One region of the Leucobacter aridicollis genome, then DNA from elsewhere that is predicted to be linked to it. Evidence: riboswitches for the same ligand, from Rfam matches in the RefSeq annotation. Region 1 holds a riboswitch; the other holds the start of a gene.
What was found. A riboswitch is a leader RNA that binds a small molecule or an ion and turns the genes downstream of it on or off. The one in region 1 is predicted to bind thiamine pyrophosphate.

Region 1 (6,744 bases):
TTCCGCCTGCGCGGGTGAGCGTGATGACGACGCCGAGTGGCAGCCCGATGAGTACGGCGACAACGATGGACGTGAGCACCATGTAGCCCGTCTCAGCCATCGCTGTGGCGATCTCGGCTCCGTGCTCGGCGAACACTCGCTGGAACTCCGTGAGGATCGCATTCATCGGCGGAGCTCCGCTCTCACGTGCTCGACGTAGCTGAGTTCCCGTGAGTCAGCGTGTGACTCGACCCGGATGATGTCTCGCAGTTCGCCCGCTTCGAATATCGCTGCCGAATCGCAGCTGCGCTTCACGGCGTCGAGCTCGTGTGTCACCAGCACGATACTTGTTCCGAACTCAGACCGGGTGGCGCCCAACAGGGTGAGGATCTCTCCTGTCGTGTGAGTGTCGAGCGCAGAGGTCGGTTCGTCACAGAGCAGCATTGTTGGGTTCGTCGCGAGGGCACGCGCGATTGCGACGCGCTGTTTCTCGCCGCCGGAGAGCTGGGCTGGGTAGTGGTCAAGGCGTGGCCCGAGCCCGACGAACTCGGCGAGCTCAGCGACGCGACGCGCGGCGTCGGTGCCTCTGGCTCGCTGTAGCTTGAGGGGAAGCGCGATGTTGTCGCGCACCGTGAGGTTGCCGACGAGGTTGAACGATTGGAAGACGACGCCGATCCGATGGCGCACGGCGTTGAGCTCTCGCTGGGTGAGCGTCGCGAGGTCAATGCCGTCGAACAGGACGCGGCCGCTCGTGGGGTGGTCGAGTCCGTTCATCATGCGAAGCAGTGTCGACTTGCCTGCACCACTCTCGCCCACGACACCGAATACGGCGCCTCGTGGCACAGCAAGGGAAACGTCTGTCAGGGCGTTCACTTCCTGTGCGCCTGTGCCAAAGCTCCGGGTGACATGAATGAACTCCACGGCGGGAGCTGTTGGAGCGGTCATCGTGCGTGCATCTCGGTGAGTCGGACTTTCGGGGAGGGATGGAGGCGGTGTGTGGTTGTCGGGGCCGGCCTGGACAACCCTGCAAGCATGACACATTTATTGGACTGCGTCTAACTTGTGGGTAATGTGGATGAGACCACTGTCGAAAGGAGTCCAGGTGAACGACCGAGAAACCACGGAAACACCCGGCCATGGCCCGGCCCTGTACACGGCTGTCGCGCGAAACTCGACGGGTGTTAACGGCGAGAGCACAGCAGAAGGTGGACTGACTGTCGCTGTCGCGTCTCCTCCGACTGGCGCTGGCTCTGCCCCCGCGGGAACGACGAACCCCGAGGAACTCCTCGCGCTGTCGTGGGCGACGTGCCTGAACGCGGCGGCGCGCGTCGTTGCGGGAGCTGGCGTCGAGGTTTCGGCGCGTGTCGAGATCTCGCTGCACGCGCGCGGGGCGGGCGACGGGTATGAGTTCTCCGGGCGCGCGGAGCTCTTCTTTGCCGGGATCGAGGAACCGCAAGCTGAGGCACTGGCGGCAGCCGCCCACGCACGATGCCCGGTCTCGCGAATGCTTGCGGGAACCTCGCGCGTGGAGGTCGCCGCAGTGGGCGCCCCGCGCTGACACGCTCGATGACCGCAGCGACACTCCGCCCAGGGGCGGGCGCCGGACCCGTCACGATTCGCAACACGGAACAGTGTGGGGGATCTGTCGGGGATACTTGAAGCATGAGCGACAGTCAGGTCCAGGGAGCCCACCTCGTGGGAAGCATCAACTTTGACGACGCGGAGCAGACGATGCGCGTCGCCGCCGAAGAACTCGGGGGCCTCCTCCGCAGGATTCCCGACGGCGAGGTTGGGGAGCGCTTTCACTGGATCCTCTTCCAGGCAGATAGGCTCGGCGCAGCCGAGGGCATTGAGCGGGTCGGTGACACGCCGATCCCGATGCGCATGCTCGACATTCGCCCCGTGAAGCTCGCGCAGGGCGTGCAGGCGGCGGATGTCACATTGCCGCCGCTCGGATACGCGGCAGCGGCCGTCGAATCCTGGCGCACCTTTAGCGGGCTGAAAGCCGCCGGGGTCATCCCCGCGAAGACTCGCTTCCAGGTTTCCCTGCCCACACCGCTCGGCGTCGTCGCAAGCCTCGTGCTCGCTGCGGACCGCGAGGCATTCGAGCCCGTCTACGAGCGCGCGCTCGCTGCCGAGCTTGCCGAGATTGTCGCCACAATTCCGGGCGATGAACTCGCGATTCAGTGGGACGCGGCGCTCGAATTTGCAATTCTTGAGGGGCTCACCGCGCACACCGGTGACCGCTACGAGTGGTTCGGCGACGTCTGGGATGCGACCAGCGAGCGGCTTGCCCGGCAGATCGACAGGGTGCCGCTCGACGTCGAGGTCGGCGTCCACCTCTGCTATGGAGACGTCGCTGAGAAGCACTTCGTCGAACCGCGCGATGCCGCACACCTCACCCGGTTTGCAAACGCGGTCGCCGCCGCGGCCGAGCGAGACCTCACCTGGCTCCACCTCCCGGTTCCGATCGAACGAGACGACACCGAGTTCTTCGGTCCGCTCGCCGAGCTGAACGTGCCCGCGACGACTGAGCTATACCTTGGTCTCGTGCACCGCGAGGACGGAGTTGAGGGCGCCACTCGACGTATCGCGGCAGCCACCCAGGTGCTGTCGCGCGATTTCGGCGTCGCGACCGAGTGCGGGTTCGGGCGAGCGCCCGAAGGCACGACGGTGCCGCTGTTCGAGACACACCGGGCGGTCGCTGCAGCCTGGTAGCCGTGTGCGTGTCGCCGGGTAGACTTTCGGACGATGAGAGCAATACTGACCGGGGTTGTCGCAACGATTGAGGCCGTCGCGGTCGCGCTGGCGTCGCTGCTCGCGGTCGCTGCCTACGCGTTCCTCGTGTGGTGGCTCGGCTTCGGCCTTGCCGCCGAACCGAGCGCGGTGTTCGGCGGAGCTGGCGCAGCGTGGCTGCTCGCTCACTTCGTGCCACTCACCGCCGAGATCTCGGCCGAAGCCATGCAGGTGCTCGGGTTCGCCCCTGAGGCGCTGACGTTCTCGGTGTCACTCGCGCCGCTCGGGCTCACTCTCGCAACGGTTGTCTTCGCAGCGCGTGCGGGCTGGCGGTTCGGTGCTCGTGGCGGCGCTGGCGGAGTTGGCGTGCTCGGCGGCGCACTCGGGTTTGGCGCTGTCGCAGCGGTCGTCGCCTCCGCGGTTGCTCCGGGAGGCGAGGTGGCGGTCGGTCTGGGCTGGGCGGCCGCCGCTGGGTGCGCAGCAATCGTCTACGGCACACCGTCTGGGGTTGCCTACCTCACCCGGGCAGCGCGCGACGAACACCCCTGGTGGATCGCGGCGGTCAGCGGGATCGAAGCTGGGCTCGGGCGACTTCGGATCCCGCGGCCTGCTGTCGTTCCCCGTGTGGCGGGGCAGGCCTTGAGGCTCGCCTCAGCGCTTGTCGCGGCATACATCGGGATCGCCGCGCTCGGATTCACGTTTTCGCTGCTCGGCCGTTTCGCGCTGGTGATCGGCGCGTCAGAGGCGCTGCAGCTTGACCTGGCCGGCACGATCCTGATGTTTCTCCTGCAGCTCGCGCTGCTGCCCGTGTTCGTGATCTGGAGCGGTGCGTGGCTGACAGGCTCCGGCTTCGCCGTCGGTATCGGCAGCTCGGCTTCGCCCTTCGGGCAACTGCTCGGCCCGATGCCAGGCATTCCGGTGCTCGCTGCGATCCCTGACGGGTGGGGGAGCGTCGCGGTGCTCGCTCCGCTTCTCCTCGTGCTCCTCGGGCTTGCAGTTGGGATCGGGCTCGGCGACGTGGCGCGCCGCCAGTCCATGGCACGCTTGGGCGCTCAGATCGCAGGGGCCGTGATCGTCGCAGGGCTCACCATCGCATTGCTCAACTGGACGGCGACCGGCGCTCTCGGGCCGGGGCGGCTCGCAGACGTTGGACCCGACGTCTGGCGGGCCGCGGGCCTTGCCGCCGCGGAGCTCGGGGTTGGCTGCCTACTTGGTGCGCTCGCGGCGCGCGCCGATATCGCCCGGCGGGTCGTCGCAGGGCCAGGCGAGGTCGCCGCGCGTCTCGGACTTGGGGACGACGGGGCCGCTGCCGACCCTGATCGAGGGATTGCACTCGGCGGAGAGCCCGACCCAGCGACAGTGCGCCAGGCTCCTGCCAGGACGGCGTCAGAAGAAGATCCCGTCGAGGACGAGCAACGGCTCGCGCCAGTGTCGCCACTCGTCCCGCACGCGCGAGCCTCGGCGGGGAGCCGCGTCGACGATCAACTCACCGAGCCGCTTGAGTTCGATGTCGATGTCGATGGTGACACCGACATCCTGCCCGACCTCAAGGGTACGCCAGGCATGCCGGGCGACAGCGCCTGGGCGCCGGCTAGCGACCGGGCATGGGGGCATACGCGCGACGCCGATCCAGCGGGAGTGGATTCAGCGGACGCGGATCCGGGTAGCGTGGACGTCCCCCAACCAGACGCCGAGCTCTTCGATCAGCACGCGGCGACGGGACCTGTCGAAGCCGTTACCGCACATCCCGCAAAGGAGGCGACCGCGAGCGAAGCCGTCGACGCTCAAATCGACGAGGAAGCCCTCGTCGAGGCTTACTCTTGGGACAACGTCGATCTCGACGCAGACCGCGGTGGCGACGAGAAGCGGGCCGGCTGGCGCTGGCCCGGCCGTAAGGGCTAGGCTGAGGGAGCAATCCACGGGAGTCCCGGCGCGCGGGGCTGAGAGGGAGCACGCGTGCTCCGACCGTTCAACCTGATCTGGTTCATGCCAGCGGAGGAAGGACTCTTCTCGTTATGCGTACACGTGCACGCTCTTACACATCGGCTGCGCTTATCGCGCTCCCACTCGCCGCCATGCTCGCCCTCACTGGCTGCGCTGGGGGCCAGGATTCGAGCGCTGAAGACGGCGACTCGGCGAAGGTCACGCTCGTCGTCCATGACAGCTTCGTCGACGGCGACGAGTTCTCACAGCTCGCGAGCGCGGCGACAGGCTACGACGTCGAAGTTCTCACTGCTGGCGACGGCGGCCAACTCGCGAACAAGCTTGTGCTCACAAAGGGGGCGCCGATTGCTGACGCGTTTTTTGGCGTCGACAATACGCTCGCCTCCCGCCTGATCGAGAACGACGTAGCGCTGCCGGTTCCGGCAAGTCTCTTGAAGGGCGACGGCCTCCTGCTCGCCACCGAGCTCGATGCCGAAAGTGCGGAATCGGGCAGCGTGCCGCTCGTGCCGGTCGACCGCGGGGCGACATGCGTAAACATCGACACCGCGTGGTTCGCGGAGAAGGGTATCGCAGAGCCGGAGACGCTCGACGACCTCGCGGATCCCGCCTACAAGGACCTCACCGTGCTGCTCGATCCCACGGCATCAAGCACGGGCGCTTCGTTCATGATCGCGACGATTGCAGCGTTCGGCGAGGACGGCTTCGTTGACTACTGGAAGCGCCTCGAAGCGAACGGCGCCCGCACCGTGCAGGGCTGGACCGAGGCCTACAACACGGAGTTTACCGGCGTGAGCGAGACAGGCACCAGGCCGATCGTCGTCTCCTACTCGACGTCGCCAGCGTTCACTGTGAACGACGTCGAGAGCGCATCGAATACGCGGGCGCTGCTCGACACCTGCTCGCAGCAAGTCGAATACGCTGGCGTGCTCAAGGGCAGCGAGAACCCAGACGGAGCGCGCGCCGTCGTTGAGTACCTGCTCTCTGAGGAGTTCCAGTCAGGCATCGCCGACAACATGTACATGTACCCTGTCGACGAAGACGTGGAGCTGCCCGCAAGCTGGGCGAAGTTCGCGCCGCTGCCAGAGTCGGGCCAGACACACGACCTGCCAGCAGCCGAGATCCAGGCGGGCCTCGACGGTTGGCTGCGGACGCTCGGCGACGCCGTCGGGCTCTAACAGAGCACGATACAGGTCAGAGGAAGTCGCGGTGCGTGCACGCTCACGTCGCCCGCTCGGGCCCCTCGCTTGGGGGTTCGCAGCGGCGATTCCTGTGCTCTTCGTCGGGGTCTTCTTCCTCTGGCCTGTCATCGCGCTCGTCGCGACGGGTCTCACGAGCGGCGGGCAGCTCGACCTCGGCGGCATCCCGGAGGTGCTCGGGCTCGAACGCAGCTGGCGGGTGCTGCAGAACACGCTCGTGCAGGCGAGCCTCGCGACTGTCGTCGCGATCCTGCTCGGCGTCCCCGCGGCCTACGTGCTCTACCGCCTTGAGTTCCGCGGGCGCGCGGTGCTCAGGGCGCTACTCACAGTGCCGTTTGTGCTGCCTGCCGTCGTCGTCGGCGTCGCGTTCACCGCACTGTTCGGGCCCGGGGGAGCCCTGTACTGGCTTGGCCTCGACAGGTCGCTCGTGGTCGTCGTGCTCGCGCTCGCATTCTTCAACGTCACCGTCGTGGCGCGCACAGTCGGGGGCTACTGGGCGCAGCTGGACTCCCGCCAGGGGCAGGCAGCGCGCACGCTCGGGGCAGGCCCGGTGAGGGTGTTCTGTACGGTCACGCTGCCCGCGCTCGGCCCGGCGCTCGCATCTGCCGGGGCGCTCGTGTTCCTGTTCTGCGCGACCTCGTTTGGCGTCGTGCTGATTCTTGGCGGGCGCGAGTTCGCGAACATCGAGACCGAGGTATACAGGCTCACGGTGCAGTTTCTCGATCTGCGCTCAGCGGCCGTGCTGTCGCTTGTGCAGTTCGCGATTGTAGCGCTCGCGCTCATCGTCTCGGCGCTGCTGCGGAGCCGAAACGAACGCGCCCAGGAGGTTCGCGTCGAGGTGCGTGCACCGCGCAGAACGGACGCACCAGTTCTGGCGGTGTTCGGCGTC
Region 2 (6,744 bases), 310 kb from region 1:
CGACGAGCTCGCGGCTGATGGCGTCGAGTTCGAGCAGCACGAGCAGCCGTTGTCGATGCTCTTCACCGACGGCCACAAGGTCGAGGGGCGAGTCACCGAGCTCGAACTGCTCGACGGCAAGCTTCCCGGGTTCTCGTGGAACCACATGAGCGAGGCTGACCTGAAAGCCCACAAGCCAGTGCTCTCGGATCGAGTCGTCGCAGGCATCGAGTCGAGAGGCGACCGCTCTGTCGACCCGGGCTCGTTCGTGCGCGGCCTCGCGGCTGCGTGCGAGCGAGAGGGCGTCGAGCTGCGCCTCGGAGCGCCCGCGACTCTCGAGTCTGCGCACGGGGGAGCCGTCGCGGTGCGTGTCGGCGCAGAGACCCTCCGCGCCGACAAGGTGGTTGTGGCCGCCGGTGCGTGGACGAACGAGGTGCTCCGTGGCATTGGCGAGCGGGTGCACCTGCAGTCGGGCAAGGGCTACGGCTACGACTTCCCGGTCACGCCAGGTGGTCCAACAAAGCCGATCTACCTCGCCGAGGCGAAGGTGGCGATCACGCCTCTCGACACAAAAGTGCGACTTGCTGGCACGATGGGCTTCACAGGCGTCGACGAGTCGATCAAGCGGCGTCGCGCCGGCGGTATCCTCACCGGTGTGAGCGGATATTTCGAAGGCTGGCCCGACATTGACAGCGCCCCTGAGCCGTGGACCGGCCTGCGCCCGACGACGCCAGACGGCCTCCCGATTATCGGGGCGCTTGCGAAGCACCCGAACGTGCTCGTCGCGACCGGGCACGTGATGCTTGGCATCAGCCTCGCGCCAACGACGGGCAAGCTGATCACCGACCTGGTGGGCGGCGGCCCGGTACCCGAGCTGTTGCGGGGCGTCTCCGCGAGCCGCTTCTAGTCTCGCGGCGCTGCCCCCCCGTCGTTCGTTTCCAGTACCCAGCCAGCAAGGAGAACCTCATGATTGCCCCGACCGGACTGCCGTTCCTCTCAGCCGCGGATGTGCGCGCCCAGATCGATCCAGATACCGCTCGCGGCCTCATCGAGCGGGCGCTCATGGATGGCTTCGACCCCGCAGCCGACCCGGCGAGGCAGTCGGTTGACGCGGGCGCCGGGCACCTACTGCTCATGCCGTCGAGCCTCGGGCAGTCTGTCGGTGTGAAGATCGCGTCGGTCTCGCCGGATAATCCGGCGAAGGGGAAGCCTCGCATCCAGGCGCTCTACCTGCTCATGGACGCAGAAACGCTCACGCCCCAGCTGCTTGTCGACGGGTCGGCGCTCACCGTGCTCCGCACCCCGGCGACAACCGCTGTCGCAGTCGATCGACTGGCGGCGCCCGACGCCGAGCGGCTCGTCGTGTTCGGCAGTGGGCCGCAGGCGATCGACCACGTTGTCGCGTTCTCTCGAATTCGGGATCTCACCGACATTCGACTGGTGGGCCGCAACCCCGAGCGCACGGCCCCAGCGCTTGCGAAGCTCGCCGAGCTCGGGATCGAGGCCAGCCTCGGCGCCGCCGCCGACGTCGCGAACGCAGACATCGTGCTCTGCGCCACCTCCGCGAAGGATCCGGTGTTCGATGGGGCACTCGTACAAGACGGGGCCTGCGTGGCTGCGATGGGCTCGCACGAGCCAGACAGGCGAGAGATCCCGGGGGAGCTCATGGGTCGCGCGCTCGTCGTCGTTGAGGATCAGGCGACCGCGCTCCGTGAGGCCGGCGATGTCATCATGGCAGCTGCCGAGGGGCACCTCGACGTCGACTCGATGCAGCCTCTCGCGGGCCTTGTTCGCGGCGAGGTCGTGCGCGACCCAGGCCGCCCGAACGTGTTCAAGGGTACCGGAATGTCGTGGCAAGACTTGGCCGTGGCGTCGGGCTTGACCCCGCCGGTCTGACAGGTGGCGCTGGCCCGGTCAAGCCGGGGCCAGCGCCCAGTCTCTACGCCCCCACGCGAACGAGCATCTTGCCTGTGTTTGCTCCCTGCATCATCGCGATGAACGCGTCGATGGTGTTCTCGATGCCGTCGACAACCGTCTCGTCGTAGGCGATCTTGCCCTCGCCGAACCAGGCGGACATGCGCTTGGAGAACTCGGGGAGTTTGTCCCAGTGCGCCCCTACCGTGAAGCCCTGCATGGTGAGTGCCCGCGTGATCATGTTTGCCATGTTCGACGGGCCGGATGGGCGTTCTGTTGCGTTGTAGGCCGCGATCGCCCCGCACAGCGCCAACCTGCCGCCGTCGTTCATCGCCGCGAGGGCGGCCTCGAGGTGGTCGCCGCCGACGTTGTCGAAGAACACGTCGACCCCGTCGGGCGCCGCAGCTGCAAGCTGCTTGCGAACCGGACCATCCTTGTAGTTGAACGCCGCGTCGTAGCCGTACTTCTCGGTCAAGAGCGCCACCTTTTCGGGGGAGCCGGCTGACCCGATGACCCTGCCGGCGCCGAGTAGTTTCGCGATCTGGCCTGCGGCGGTGCCGACCGCGCCGGCTGCGCCAGAGATGAAGACGGTGTCGCCCTCACGGAGGCCAGCGATGGTTGTGAGCCCGACGTACGCGGTGAGTCCGGTCATGCCGAGCATGTGCAGGTGGACCGAGAGCGGCACCCCGGCGATCTCGGGGAGCGCCCTGAACTTCGCGCCGTCGGCTTGAACGACGTCTGTCCAGCCGTGCTGGTGTAGCACAGCTGTGCCGACTGGGAGCTCCTCGTTCGCCGAAGCGATGACCCTGCCGACGGCACCGCCAGCGATCACCGCGCCGAGCTCGTAGGGTGCGACGTAGCTGCGTGCGTCGCTCATGCGGCCGCGCATGTAGGGGTCGACTGAGACGAACTCGTTGCGCACCCGCACCTCGCCGGGCGCGGGGTCGCCGTATTCGACGGTCGCGGTCTCGAAGTCTTCGTGGACCGGCCAGCCGACCGGGCGGCGGGCGAGGCGGATCTGGGTGCTTGTTGCGTTGCTCATATGTGCTCCTTGTGTGTGGGAAAGCCGGGGTAGTCGAGCTAGCTGAGTAGCCCGATCGTGAGCGCGATGATTCCAAGCGCAGGTACGGTGCCCTGCTTCAGCGCGGCGCCGAGCTTGTCGGGCGTGGAGATTGCGAGGACGAGGCTCGCCGCGACCATGGAGCCCGCTCCAGTGAAGACAAGGGTCGCCCCAACGGGCAGGTTCCCGGCGGCGATGAATACGATGCCGAGCGCGACGGCCACCGCGAGAAATAGGTTGTAGAACCCCTGGTTGAACGCGAGGGCATGCTGCGCCTTCGCCTCTTCGACAGTGCCGGTGCCGAAGGTCTTGCGGGCTCGCTCGCTCGTCCAGGCGATGGATTCGAGGTAGAAGATGAACACGTGAATGAGTGCTGCGGCTCCGGTGAGCACAAGGCCGGCGATCACCATGATGTGACTCGTTTCTCTAACTGCGCGTCGGCGGCAGCCGGCGTTCGCGAAATACTGTATCGATCAGTACACTATAACGAGAGGGTCGATCACGCAATCATTCTGAGGAGACGGCATGGGGCGCACGCAGCAGTTCGACACCGCGGAGGTCGTGCGGGCCGCCCGTGAGGTGTTTTGGGTGAACGGCTACGAGGCAAGCTCCCTCCCAGCACTTGAAACGGCGACGGGCTTGAAGCGATCGAGCATCTATCACGCGTTCGGGTCGAAGCATGGCCTGTTCGAGGCAGTGATCGAGAGCTACTTGAACGAGGTGATTCGCCCACGGCTCGCTCCGCTCGTCGCCGCCGAGGTCGAAGCCGACGCGCTCGAGAACTACCTCACGGGGCTCCGCGCGGCGCTCCTGCGAACGGGTACGACCGCAGCGACGAGCGGTTGCCTCCTCGTGAATGCCGCGGGCGCACCGATCTCACAAGACGCGGCTGTCGCGAGCGTCATCGCCGCGTACAGGGCCGAGCTGAGTGCGGCCTTCGCAAACGGCGTCGCAGCGCGGTTCCCATCTCTGGCGAATGCGCAGGCAGATGTGCTGACCGCCGCGTGCGCGGGCCTCGTAATCGCAGCCGTTGCGCTCGTGCGAGTCACGCCCGAGGCTGCGGTCGGAAGTCTCGACGCCGCGCTCGCTCTCATCGAAGAACGCGCGGTTCAGGGCTAACGGCCGCCCGCGACACTCCGGCCTTGACCCGAGGCATACGTTCGTCGCTATGCTGAGGGTTCCAGTACACATCCGCTGGGGGGGCCCGAACGGGCTGAGATCTGCCGAGCGAGGCGGACCACCCCAGGAACCTGATCTCGTTAACACGAGCGGAGGGAAGCGGTCACCATGTTGATCCATGTTCACGTGTCGCCCACACCAATGGGAGACGAAAACGGTCGATACAGCTGCGTCGAGGGCGCGATTCGCGTCATCGAGCAGAGCGGTCTCGAGTACGAGGTCGGCGCGCTCGGCACGACAGTTCAGGGTCCTGCGGAGCGCCTCTGGCCGCTCATGCGCGAGCTGCACGATGCGACGCTTCAGGCTGGTGCGGATCGCGTCATGACGCACTTTCGCATCCTCGAGGCAAAAGACGACGTCATCGAGGCATCGATGACCGAGCTCGCCGCCCGCATCACGCACTAGCGCGCTGGCCGCCGTGAGAACTCTCACGCGGCAGATCCTTCCCGCGCTCCTCGCCGTCGTAGGCCTGGTGCTCGCGTGGGGTCTGCTCGTGCGCCTCACCGACGCTCCTGCGTATCTCATTCCGTCGCCCATGAGCGTTTGGGCGGCGGGCTGGGGCGACAGGGAGCTGCTCAGCTCGCACCTGGCGGCGACGCATAGGATCGCGCTTCTCGGGTTCGCGCTCGGGGCGCTCGGCGGCGTCGCGATCGGGATCCTGCTCGGGCTGTCTGCCACGCTACGGCGGGCGGCGGAACCGCTGCTCATCGCGAGTCAGGCGATTCCTCCGGTGGTGCTCGCGCCGATCCTGATCTCTGCGATGGGGTTCGGGGCGCTCCCGAAGGTCCTTGTAGTGGCGCTTGGGGCGTTCTTCCCGATCGCGATCAGCGCGAGCGCCGCGATGCGCGACGCCGACAGGTACCTCGTCGATCTGCTGCAATCGATGGGGGCGTCACCGCTCACCGTACTGCGTCGCGTACGGCTGCCGGGGGCGGTGCCCGCGATTGTCGCCGGAGCCAAGGTCGCCGCGAGCTACGTCGTGTTTAGCGCAATCATCGCCGAGTGGATGGGCTCGTCCGTCGGGCTCGGCGTCTACCTGCAACGTTCACAAGCGAGCTACAGGATGGACCAGCTGTTCGCCGCTGTCGGCGTCATCGCCGTGCTCGGCGTGCTGCTGTTCTGGCTCGCATCCCTGATCGGAGACACCGTGCTGTCGCGGTTCCGATCCACACTCAACAGAAAGGGCGTCTAGCCATGGCCGCTCCCTCCCAGACCACACTCACACCTGCGGGCCGTGCCCGCCGTTCGGGCCTCGCCGCCGCCGCGCTCGCCGGCGCAGCTGCTGCCGCGCTCGCCTTGGTCGGATGCTCGGCCGCAGCGCCTGGCACCGGCGCACCCGCAGACGGGGCTCAGTCGCTGGGCTCCGGGACAGAGCTCACGCCCGTCACTCTCATGTTGAACTGGACGCCGAACGCTCACCACGCAGGGTTCTACTACGCCAAGGAACACGGGCTGTACGAGAAGGCAGGGCTCGACGTCGAGATTCTCGAACCCGGCGACGGCATCGGGGCCGCGGCCTCGGTGGCGGAAGGTCGTGCCGAATTTGGAATCTCGCAGGCCGAGTCGCTGCTGCCCGCCCGCGCCGCAGGAATGGATCTTGAGGCGGTCGCGACGCTCCTGCCAGTGAACGACTCGGTGCTCATGGGCGTGAAGAGCTCCGGCTTCTCCGACGACCCCGGCTCGCTCGCGGGCCTCACCTATGGCGGCTACGGGGGAGCGCTCGAGACCGAGATCATGTCGGCGCTCACGACATGCGGCGGCGGCAACCCCGCCGACGTGGAGTTCATCGAGATCGGCAACGTCGACTACCTCGCGGGGCTCGAACAGGGCAAGTTCGATGTGACGTGGGTGTTCGGAGGCTGGGACGCGCTCCGGGCACAGGCCGAGACCGACGACGTTGTCGTCCTTCCAATGGCAGCGCACGACGACTGCATTCCAAACTGGTACACGCCAGTGATCGTCGGAAATTCGGCGAACATGGCACAGGATCCAGAGACTACGCAGGCATTTCTTGCAGCCACGAGTCGCGGCTACGACGAGGTTGTTGCCGATCCGGCGGCGGGAGCGCAGGCGCTCCTCGCCGCGGCGCCCGAGCTCGACGCCGCCCTCGTCGAGCGGGCTGTCTCGTACTACGCGCCCCGGTTCACGGCGCAGGGACGCTTCGGCGAAATGGACGAGGCGGTCTGGCAGCGCTTCACCGATTTCCTTGTTGAGGCAGACATGCTTGACGACGCGTCGCCGGTGAACGGTGCATGGACGAACGAGTACCTACCGGCCGCCTGACATGAGCGACAACGTGACGGACGCCGAACGGTCGGGGATGCGGGCCTGCTCGGGACTGAGCCGCGAAACTGACGCAGGCTTCGGCTCACTCCGTGTGGAGGCGATCTCGCACGCGTTCCCGGCGCCCGGCGTGGGCTGGCTCCCGCGCCGGGCAGCCCGGGTACCTGTGCTCGCTGACGTCTCGTTCGACGCGGATCCAGGCACGCTCACGGCGATCCTCGGGCCGAGCGGGTGCGGAAAATCGACCCTGCTGCGGCTGCTCGCCGGCCTCGAAACGCCGACAGCCGGACGCATGCGGCTCCGCGGCGTGGAGCTCGCGGGGGCGCCAG

Region 2: it holds a riboswitch for thiamine pyrophosphate, as region 1 does, so the genes downstream of both, KI794_RS03815 (thiamine-binding protein) here and KI794_RS05370 (thiamine ABC transporter substrate-binding protein) in region 1, are expected to answer to the same signal.

What each region holds. Positions count from the first base shown of each region.
Region 1 covers NZ_CP075339.1:1,183,806-1,190,549, forward strand. The annotation lists gene KI794_RS05345 (methionine ABC transporter permease) at 1-166, opposite strand, end outside; gene KI794_RS05350 (methionine ABC transporter ATP-binding protein) at 163-924, opposite strand; gene KI794_RS05355 (OsmC family protein) at 1,082-1,537, shown strand; gene KI794_RS05360 (hypothetical protein) at 1,642-2,697, shown strand; gene KI794_RS05365 (cell division protein PerM) at 2,731-4,617, shown strand; TPP riboswitch at 4,624-4,733, shown strand; gene KI794_RS05370 (thiamine ABC transporter substrate-binding protein) at 4,731-5,834, shown strand; gene KI794_RS05375 (ABC transporter permease) at 5,866-6,744, shown strand, end outside.
Region 2 covers NZ_CP075339.1:871,563-878,306, forward strand. The annotation lists gene KI794_RS03790 (NAD(P)/FAD-dependent oxidoreductase) at 1-886, shown strand, start outside; gene KI794_RS03795 (ornithine cyclodeaminase family protein) at 946-1,875, shown strand; gene KI794_RS03800 (NADP-dependent oxidoreductase) at 1,919-2,935, opposite strand; gene KI794_RS03805 (DUF1304 domain-containing protein) at 2,974-3,363, opposite strand; gene KI794_RS03810 (TetR/AcrR family transcriptional regulator) at 3,479-4,072, shown strand; TPP riboswitch at 4,140-4,247, shown strand; gene KI794_RS03815 (thiamine-binding protein) at 4,241-4,537, shown strand; gene KI794_RS03820 (ABC transporter permease) at 4,551-5,324, shown strand; gene KI794_RS03825 (ABC transporter substrate-binding protein) at 5,327-6,415, shown strand; gene KI794_RS03830 (ABC transporter ATP-binding protein) at 6,417-6,744, shown strand, end outside.